2 linked regions of the Leptothrix cholodnii SP-6 genome follow. The protein of the gene in region 1 interacts with the protein of each later gene in a pairwise test. Links are inferred from orthologs where the notes say so. Each region holds a gene or a part of one and is shown in the gene's direction. Other genes may lie near its edges.

Region 1 (4,120 bases):
GCAGACGCGCTGAGCGCGTTCCGGCCCGACCCGACATTGCCCCAACGAGGAGCCTCATGAGCATCGCCAACATCGACGCGCTGACCCGCGTCATCGACCACCGCGAGATATTCCACGACGAGATGCTGGCGCTGATGCGCCGCATCATGAGCGGCGAGATGTCGCCGGTGATGATCGCGGCCTTCGCCATCGGCCTGCGCGTCAAGAAGGAAACCATCGGCGAGATCGCCGCGGCCGCGCAGGTGATGCGCGAGTTCGCCACGCCGGTGGCGGTGCCCGACAAGACGAACCTGGTCGACCTGTGCGGCACCGGCGGCGACGGCGTGCACACCTTCAACATCTCGACCGCGTCGATGTTCGTGGCCGCTGCAGCGGGCGCGCGCGTGGCCAAGCACGGCGGGCGCAGCGTGTCGTCGAGCTCGGGCAGCGCCGACGTGCTGGAGGCGCTGGGCGCGCACATCAACCTGACGCCCGAGCAGGTGGCGATCTCGCTCGAACGCTGCGGCATCGGCTTCATGTTCGCGCCGAATCACCACGCGTCGATGAAACACGCCGCGCCGGTGCGCAAGGAGCTGGGCGTGCGCACGATCTTCAACATCCTCGGGCCGCTCACCAACCCGGCGCTGGCGCCGAACCAGGTGATGGGCGTGTTCCACCCCGACCTGGTCGGCATCCAGGTGCGCGTGCTGCAGCGCCTGGGTTCGAGCCACGTGCTGATCGTGCACGGCATGAACGGCATGGACGAGATCTCGCTGTCGGGCGAGACGATGATCGGCGAGCTCAAGGCCGGCCAGATCAGCGAATACGTCGTGCACCCGGCCGACTTCGGCCTGCCGGTCTACGACACGCGGGTGCTCAAGGTGGCGAACAAGGAGGAGTCGGTGACGTGCATCCAGCGCGCGCTGGCCAACGAGGACGGCCCCGTGCGCGACATCGTGCTGCTCAACGCCGGCGCCGCGCTGTACGCGGCCGACGTGGTGACGTCGATCACCGACGGCGTGCGTGCCGCGCGCGAGGCGGTGGCTTCGGGCCAGGCGCTGGCCAAGCTGAGCCAGTACGTGGCGGTCACGCAGTCGTTCAAGACCGCGGTCTGAGGGGGCGGCGATGAGTGACATCCTGAACAAGATCGTCGCGACCAAACACGAGGAAATCGCCGCGGCGCGTGCGCATCGTGGCCTGGTCTCGTTGCGCGACGAAGCCGAAGCCCGCACCGACGTGCGCGGCTTCGAGGCGGCCATGCGCGCCAAGATTGCGGCGGGCCAGGCGGCGGTGATCGCCGAGGTCAAGAAGGCCAGCCCGAGCAAGGGCGTGCTGCGCGAGGATTTCCGCCCGGCCGAGATCGCCGCGAGCTACGAGCGCCACGGCGCCGCCTGCCTGAGCGTGCTGACCGACGCGCTCTATTTCCAGGGCTGCGCCGACTACCTGCGTCAGGCCCGCGCGGCCTGCGCGCTACCGGTGCTGCGCAAGGATTTCATGGTCGACGAGTACCAGGTGCACGAGGCCCGCGCGATGGGCGCCGACGCCATCCTGCTGATCGCGGCCTGCCTCGACGACGCGCAGATGGCCGATCTGGAGGCGGTGGCGCTGGCGCACCGCATGAGCGTGCTGGTCGAGGTGCACGATCGTGACGAACTGCAACGTGCGCTGCGCCTGAAGACGCCACTGCTGGGTATCAACAACCGCAATCTGCGCACCTTCGAGGTCACGCTCGACACGACGCTGGGCATGCTCGGAGAGGTGCCGTCGGATCGCCTGCTGGTCACCGAATCGGGCATCCTGGGGCGTGACGACGTGCAGCGCATGCGCGCGGCCCAGGTGCATGCCTTCCTGGTCGGCGAGGCCTTCATGCGCGCGTCGGATCCGGGCGTGGCGCTGGCCGCGCTGTTTGCCTGAGCCGGTGATGTCGGCATTGCTGTTACCGCCGGTCTGCGTGCCCGACAACCGGTTGCAGGCGCCGTTGGCCGACGCGTTTCGCCAGGTTGCGCCTCGTTGGCGCGGGCTGTGCGATCGATTCCTCGCCAGCGAGGCCGGTCGCTCGCTGTGCGTCGAGGTCGACCGGCGTGTGGCTGCCGGCACGCCGGTTTTTCCTCGCCAGCCGTTGCGTGCGCTGAGGGCGCTCGAGCCTGCCAATGTCCGGGTCGTGATCCTCGGGCAGGATCCGTACCACGGCGCCGGCGAGGCCGAAGGGCTGGCGTTTTCGGTCCCCGAGGGGGTCCGGATCCCGCCCAGCCTGCGCAACATCCACCAGGAACTGATGACCGACGTCGGCATCGCGCGGCCGGGTCACGGCAGCCTGTCCCGCTGGGTCGGGCAGGGCGTGCTGTTGCTCAACAGCAGTCTGAGCGTCGACCAGGACCGTGCCGGCAGCCACGCCCGTCTGGGCTGGCGGGACTTCACCGACGCCGTCATCGCGCAGGTTGCCGCCGATCCGTCGCCCAAGGTTTTCATGTTGTGGGGTGCCCATGCTCAAGCCAAGCGCGCGCTGATCAACGCCAGCGGCCCGGCGCATCTGTGTTTGTGCTCGAACCATCCATCGCCGTTGTCGGCACGCCGCCCACCGGTGCCGTTCATCGGCAGCGCCCCCTTCAGCCGTGCGGCTGGCTGGCTGGCGTCGATGGGACGAGGCGCGATTGATTGGCATTTGTAGATAAGCGCTTGCAACTCGCAAAATGCCATGGTAAAGTCGCTGGCTCGCTTCGGAGGGGTGCCCGAGTGGCTAAAGGGGGCAGACTGTAAATCTGTTGGCTTACGCCTACGCTGGTTCGAATCCAGCCTCCTCCACCAAGCGAAATGAAGAAGCAGAAAGATGGCGACGGCTGTTTTGATGTGAGGCGCGAGAAATTGCGCGATGGCTGCAGGTTGAATTTTTGTTTGGCCCTGTTTTGGGCGGCCGGGCAGCTTGTTCAGGCGGGAGTAGTTCAATGGTAGAACTTCAGCCTTCCAAGCTGATAGCGCGGGTTCGATTCCCGCCTCCCGCTCCAGTTCTGGTTTGGTGTCGTGAGTCGACACAGGTTTGTGTGCAAGGTCTGCAAACCTGTGTCGATGCCCATGTGGCTCAGTGGTAGAGCACTCCCTTGGTAAGGGAGAGGTCGCGCGTTCGATCCGCGCCATGGGCACCAACCATTTTTCTTCTCGCTTGATCGTTGAGTTGATCGCATTCAGGAGTTTGGAACATGGCTAAGGAAAAGTTTGAGCGGACCAAGCCGCACGTCAACGTCGGCACGATCGGTCACGTGGACCACGGCAAGACGACGCTGACGGCGGCGATCACGACCGTGCTGGCAGCCAAGTTCGGCGGCTCGGCCAAGGCGTACGACCAGATCGACGCAGCGCCCGAAGAGAAGGCACGCGGCATCACCATCAACACCGCGCACGTCGAGTACGAAACGGCCAACCGCCATTACGCACACGTCGACTGCCCGGGTCACGCCGACTACGTCAAGAACATGATCACCGGCGCCGCCCAGATGGACGGCGCGATCCTGGTGTGCTCGGCCGCCGACGGCCCGATGCCCCAGACCCGCGAGCACATCCTGCTGGCGCGTCAGGTCGGTGTGCCGTACATCATCGTGTTCCTGAACAAGTGCGACATGGTCGACGACGCCGAGCTGCTCGAGCTGGTCGAAATGGAAGTGCGCGAGCTGCTCGACAAGTACGAGTTCCCGGGTGACGACACCCCGATCGTGCACGGCAGCGCCAAGCTCGCCCTCGAAGGCGACAAGGGCCCGCTGGGCGAGCAGGCCATCATGAAGCTGGCCGATGCGCTCGACAGCTACATCCCCACGCCCGAGCGCGCGGTCGACGGCGCCTTCCTGATGCCGGTCGAAGACGTGTTCTCGATCTCGGGTCGCGGCACCGTGGTGACCGGCCGTATCGAGCGCGGCATCATCAAGGTCGGCGAAGCCATCGAGATCGTCGGCATCAGCGCCACGCAGAACACCACCTGCACCGGCGTCGAGATGTTCCGCAAGCTGCTCGACCAAGGTCAGGCGGGCGACAACGTCGGCATCCTGCTGCGCGGCACCAAGCGCGAAGACGTGCAGCGCGGCCAAGTGCTGTGCAAGCCGGGCAGCGTCAAGCCGCACACCCACTTCACGGGCGAGATCTACGTGCTGAGCAA
Region 2 (3,964 bases), 1.2 Mb from region 1 along the record:
CGCCGAAGAGGAAGAGGTTTCCGCCGATCCGGGCAAGCGCGTGCTGCGTCCCGAGCCCGAGGCGCCCAAGCTGCACAAGGTGCTGGCGCAGGCGGGTGTCGGCTCGCGCCGCGACATGGAACAGCTGATCCAGGAGGGTCAGGTGTCGGTCAACGGCGAGGTGGCGCACATCGGCATGCGCATCGCCCAGGGCGACCAGATCAAGATTGCCGGCCGGCCGATCAAGGTGCGCATCGCGCCGCCGCCGGCACGTGTGCTGGCCTATCACAAGCCGGTCGGCGAGGTGGTCACGCACCACGACCCCGAAGGCCGGCCGACCGTGTTCCGCCGGCTGCCGCGCCTGCCGGTCGGCAAGTGGCTGTCGGTGGGGCGTCTGGACATCAACACCGAAGGCCTGCTGCTGTTCACCAACTCGGGCGAACTGGCCAACCAGCTGATGCACCCGCGTTTCGGCGTCGAGCGCGAGTACGCGGTGCGCGTGCTGGGTTCGCTCGACGAGGCCGCGCGTGCGCGCCTGCTCGAAGGTGTCGAGATCGAGGGCCAGCGGGCCATGTTCAAGTCGATCGATGACGGCGGCGGCGAAGGCATCAACCACTGGTATCGCGTGGTGATCACCGAAGGCCGCAACCGCGAGGTGCGCCGGCTGTTCGATGCGGTCGGCCTGACGGTCAGCCGCCTGATCCGCATCCGCTACGCCACCGTGGTGCTGCCGCGTGGCCTCAAGCGCGGCGTCTGGGTCGAACTCGACGACAACGACGTGCGCCAGATCCGCCAGATCGCCAACGGCCCGCGTGCCGAGCGTGGCGAGCGCGAAGAACGGGGCCCGCGTGCCGACCGTGCAGAGCGTGGCCCGCGTGACGGCCAGCAGCCCGGCCGCGGCGCCGGCAAGGGCAAGGGTGGCGGCCAAGGCCAGGGCCAGGGTCCGCAGATGTCCCAGGGCGGCCAGAACGCGCCGGGTGGACGTGGCAATCAGCAGCGCGGCAACAAGCCGGTGGGCAAGGGCGGGCAGGGTGGACAGGGCTTCGAGCGCCGCGGTCCGGACGGCCGGCCCGGCGCGCCGCGCAGCGGGGGCGCCGAGTGGCGCGACGAGCGCCCGGCGCGCGACGGCAACGTCAGTCGTGAGCCGCCGCGCGAGCGCGAAGACGGCGATTTCGGCGACGATCCGCTGCACATCCCGAACCCGCTCGAGCAGACCTTCGATCGCCGTTTTGCCACCGGTTCCAAGCGCATCAGCGCCGGTTTCGGCAGGCCGAGCGACGACGTGCCGGGTGGCCGCGGTGGCGACAACCGCAAGGGCGGCCCGCGCGAACCCGATCCCTTGCAGACCTCGGTCGGCTACATCGGCTCCGATGCCTATTTCAACAAGCCGGGCGGTCCGAACCGCGGCCGTGGCGGTCGCCGCCGCTGACCTGCCGGGCCTGCATGCGGCAGGGCCTGGCTGCACCGGTGGCCCCCACCGGGCACCGGGTGGCCTCGCAGGCTAAAATATCGGGCTTTGCCCCCATCCCCGAATTCAGGAGAAAAACATGGCCATCGAACGCACCCTCTCGATCATCAAGCCCGACGCCGTCGCCAAGAACGTCATCGGCCAGATCCTCGCCCGCTTTGAAGGCGCCGGCCTGAAGATCGCTGCCGCCCGCCTGGCACAGCTGTCGCGCGCCGAAGCCGAGCAGTTCTATGCCGTGCACAAGGCCCGCCCGTTCTTCAACGACCTGGTCAACTTCATGATCTCCGGCCCGGTCATGATCCAGGTGCTCGAAGGCGAAGGCGCGATCCTGAAGAACCGCGACCTGATGGGCGCCACCGATCCGAAGAAGGCCGAGAAGGGCACCATCCGCGCCGACTTCGCCGACTCGATCGACGCCAACGCCGTGCACGGCTCCGACGCGCCCGAGACCGCTGCGGTCGAGATCGCGTTCTTCTTCCCCGGCATGGCTGTCTACAGCCGCTGAGGAACCCCTGGCTGCAAGCTGCCTCGAGCCGCGATCGGTTCGAGGCGGGCCTTGCAGCCGGCTTCTACTTCCTGGCACGCCATGACCGCGGTCAACCTGCTCGATTTCGACCTCGACGCGCTGGCCGCCTACTGCGAGCAGCTGGGCGAGAAGCGTTTCCGTGCGGTCCAGCTGTTCCGCTGGATCCACCAGCGCGGCGCGGCCGATTTCGGCCAGATGAGCGATCTGGCCAAGTCGCTGCGCAGCAAGCTCGCCGACGTGGCGTGCATCGCGCCCCTGCGGGTGCTGTCCGAACACCGCTCGTCCGACGGCACGATCAAGTGGCTGTTCGACGTGGGTGACGGCAACGCCGTCGAGACCGTCTACATCCCCGAGGACGACCGCGCCACGCTGTGCATCTCGTCGCAGGCGGGCTGTGCGGTGGGCTGCCGTTTCTGCTCGACCGGACACCAGGGCTTTTCACGCAACCTGAGCACCGCCGAGATCCTGGCGCAGCTCTGGTATGCCGAGCACAGCCTGCGCCGCGAGCGCGCCGAGGGTGTTTCGGTGGGCGCGCGTGCGGCCACCGGCCCGGCCAGCGAGCGCATCATCAGCAACGTCGTGATGATGGGCATGGGCGAGCCGCTGCAGAACTACGCCGCCGTGCTGCCGGCCCTGCGCGTGATGCTCGACGACCACGGCTACGGCCTGTCGCGGCGCCGCGTGACGGTCTCGACCTCCGGCGTGGTGCCGATGATCGATCGCCTGGCCGCCGATTTGCCGGTGGCGCTGGCGGTGTCGCTGCATGCGTGCGACGACGCGCTGCGCGACGTGCTGGTGCCGCTCAACCGCAAGTACCCGCTGGCCGAACTGCTGGGCGCCTGCCAGGCGTATCTGGCTTCGGCGCCGCGCGACTTCATCACCTTCGAATACTGCATGCTCGACGGCGTCAACGACAGCGACGAGCAGGCGCGTGCGTTGCTCAAGCTGGTCGGCGACAAGGGGCCGGTCGGGCGCCTGCCGTGCAAGTTCAACCTGATCCCGTTCAACCCCTTCCCCGAGTCGGGCCTCAAGCGCTCGGGCAACGAGCGCGTGCAGGCCTTCGCCCAGGTGCTGATCGACGGTGGCCTGGTGACCACCGTGCGCAAGACCCGCGGCGACGACATCGACGCCGCCTGTGGCCAGCTCGCCGGCGAGGTGCAGGACCGCACCCGCGTCCAGGAGCGCATGACGCGCTCGCCGATCCGCGTGATCCGCTCGGCCGCCCAGCCCGACGCCGCTTGATGCGTGCTGGCGCTGTCGGTGCCCTCGGTGGCCTGCTCCTCCCATTTCCGGTGAACCCGCATGCGTGAACCTGCTTCATCCGAGCGCCGGCCCGTGACCGGCGCGCACCTGACCCGGATCGGTGTCCGGCTCGGCGCTGCGCTGCTGCTGGCGTCGACGCTGCTGGCGTGCACCACGACCACCGAGGTGGTGTCGACCACGGTGGGCGACACGCGCATCCCGGCGCCCTCCCAGCCTGTCGCGGTCAACAGCAGCAGCAATGCGGCGACGCGGCCGGATCTGGTCACGGCGTCCGATGAAACCGATGCGGCCAAGCGCTCGCGCATCCGCCTCGAGCTGGCTTCGGCCTATTTCGCCCAGGGCCAGGCCGGCACGGCGCTCGACGAAGTCAAGCGCGCCCTGGTGGCCGACCCGAACAGCGCCTCGGCCTTCAACCTGCGTGGCCTGATCTACGCCAGCATGTCCGAGAACGCGCTGGCCGAAGAGAGCTTCCGGCGCGCGCTGTCGCTCAACGGCGGCGATGCCGACGCGCTGCACAACTACGCCTGGTTCCTGTGCCGGCAGCAGCGCTACCCCGATGCGCGCCGCTATTTCGAGCAGGCACTGGCGATCCCCCAATACCGCGAACAGACCAAGAGCCTGCTGGCACAAGGCGTCTGCGAAGCCCGCGCCGGCGACCTGAACGCGGCCGAGCGCCTGCTGCTGCGCAGCTACGAGCTCGACGCAGGCAACCCGGCCACCGCCTTCAA

The links. The genes of interacting proteins can lie anywhere in the genome.
Region 2: the proteins of LCHO_RS19305 (region 1) and ndk interact in binary tests that used the Escherichia coli proteins (3 or more experiments, as listed by UniProt). The link is inferred for Leptothrix cholodnii SP-6 from one-to-one orthologs.

What each region holds. Positions count from the first base shown.
Region 1 is NC_010524.1:4,346,998-4,351,117, reverse strand. The notes cover bases 875-3,773. They hold LCHO_RS19305 (uracil-DNA glycosylase), read left to right. Parts: upstream 875-1,900; coding sequence 1,901-2,647; downstream 2,648-3,773. Other genes in these bases: tuf (elongation factor Tu), read left to right, coding at 3,174-3,773; trpC (indole-3-glycerol phosphate synthase TrpC), read left to right, coding at 1,105-1,893; trpD (anthranilate phosphoribosyltransferase), read left to right, coding at 875-1,094. Outside these bases: LCHO_RS19320 (anthranilate synthase component II), read left to right, coding at 1-13; more of trpD, read left to right, coding at 57-874; more of tuf, read left to right, coding at 3,774-4,120. UniProt on the Escherichia coli protein: Excises uracil residues from the DNA which can arise as a result of misincorporation of dUMP residues by DNA polymerase or due to deamination of cytosine.
Region 2 is NC_010524.1:3,159,572-3,163,535, reverse strand. What follows is about bases 497-3,239. They hold ndk (nucleoside-diphosphate kinase), read left to right. Parts: upstream 497-1,526; coding sequence 1,527-1,952; downstream 1,953-3,239. Other genes in these bases: rlmN (dual-specificity RNA methyltransferase RlmN), read left to right, coding at 2,034-3,215; rluB (23S rRNA pseudouridine(2605) synthase RluB), read left to right, coding at 497-1,408. In the rest of the region: more of rluB, read left to right, coding at 1-496; type IV pilus biogenesis/stability protein PilW, read left to right, coding at 3,276-3,964. UniProt on the Escherichia coli protein: Major role in the synthesis of nucleoside triphosphates other than ATP. The ATP gamma phosphate is transferred to the NDP beta phosphate via a ping-pong mechanism, using a phosphorylated active-site intermediate.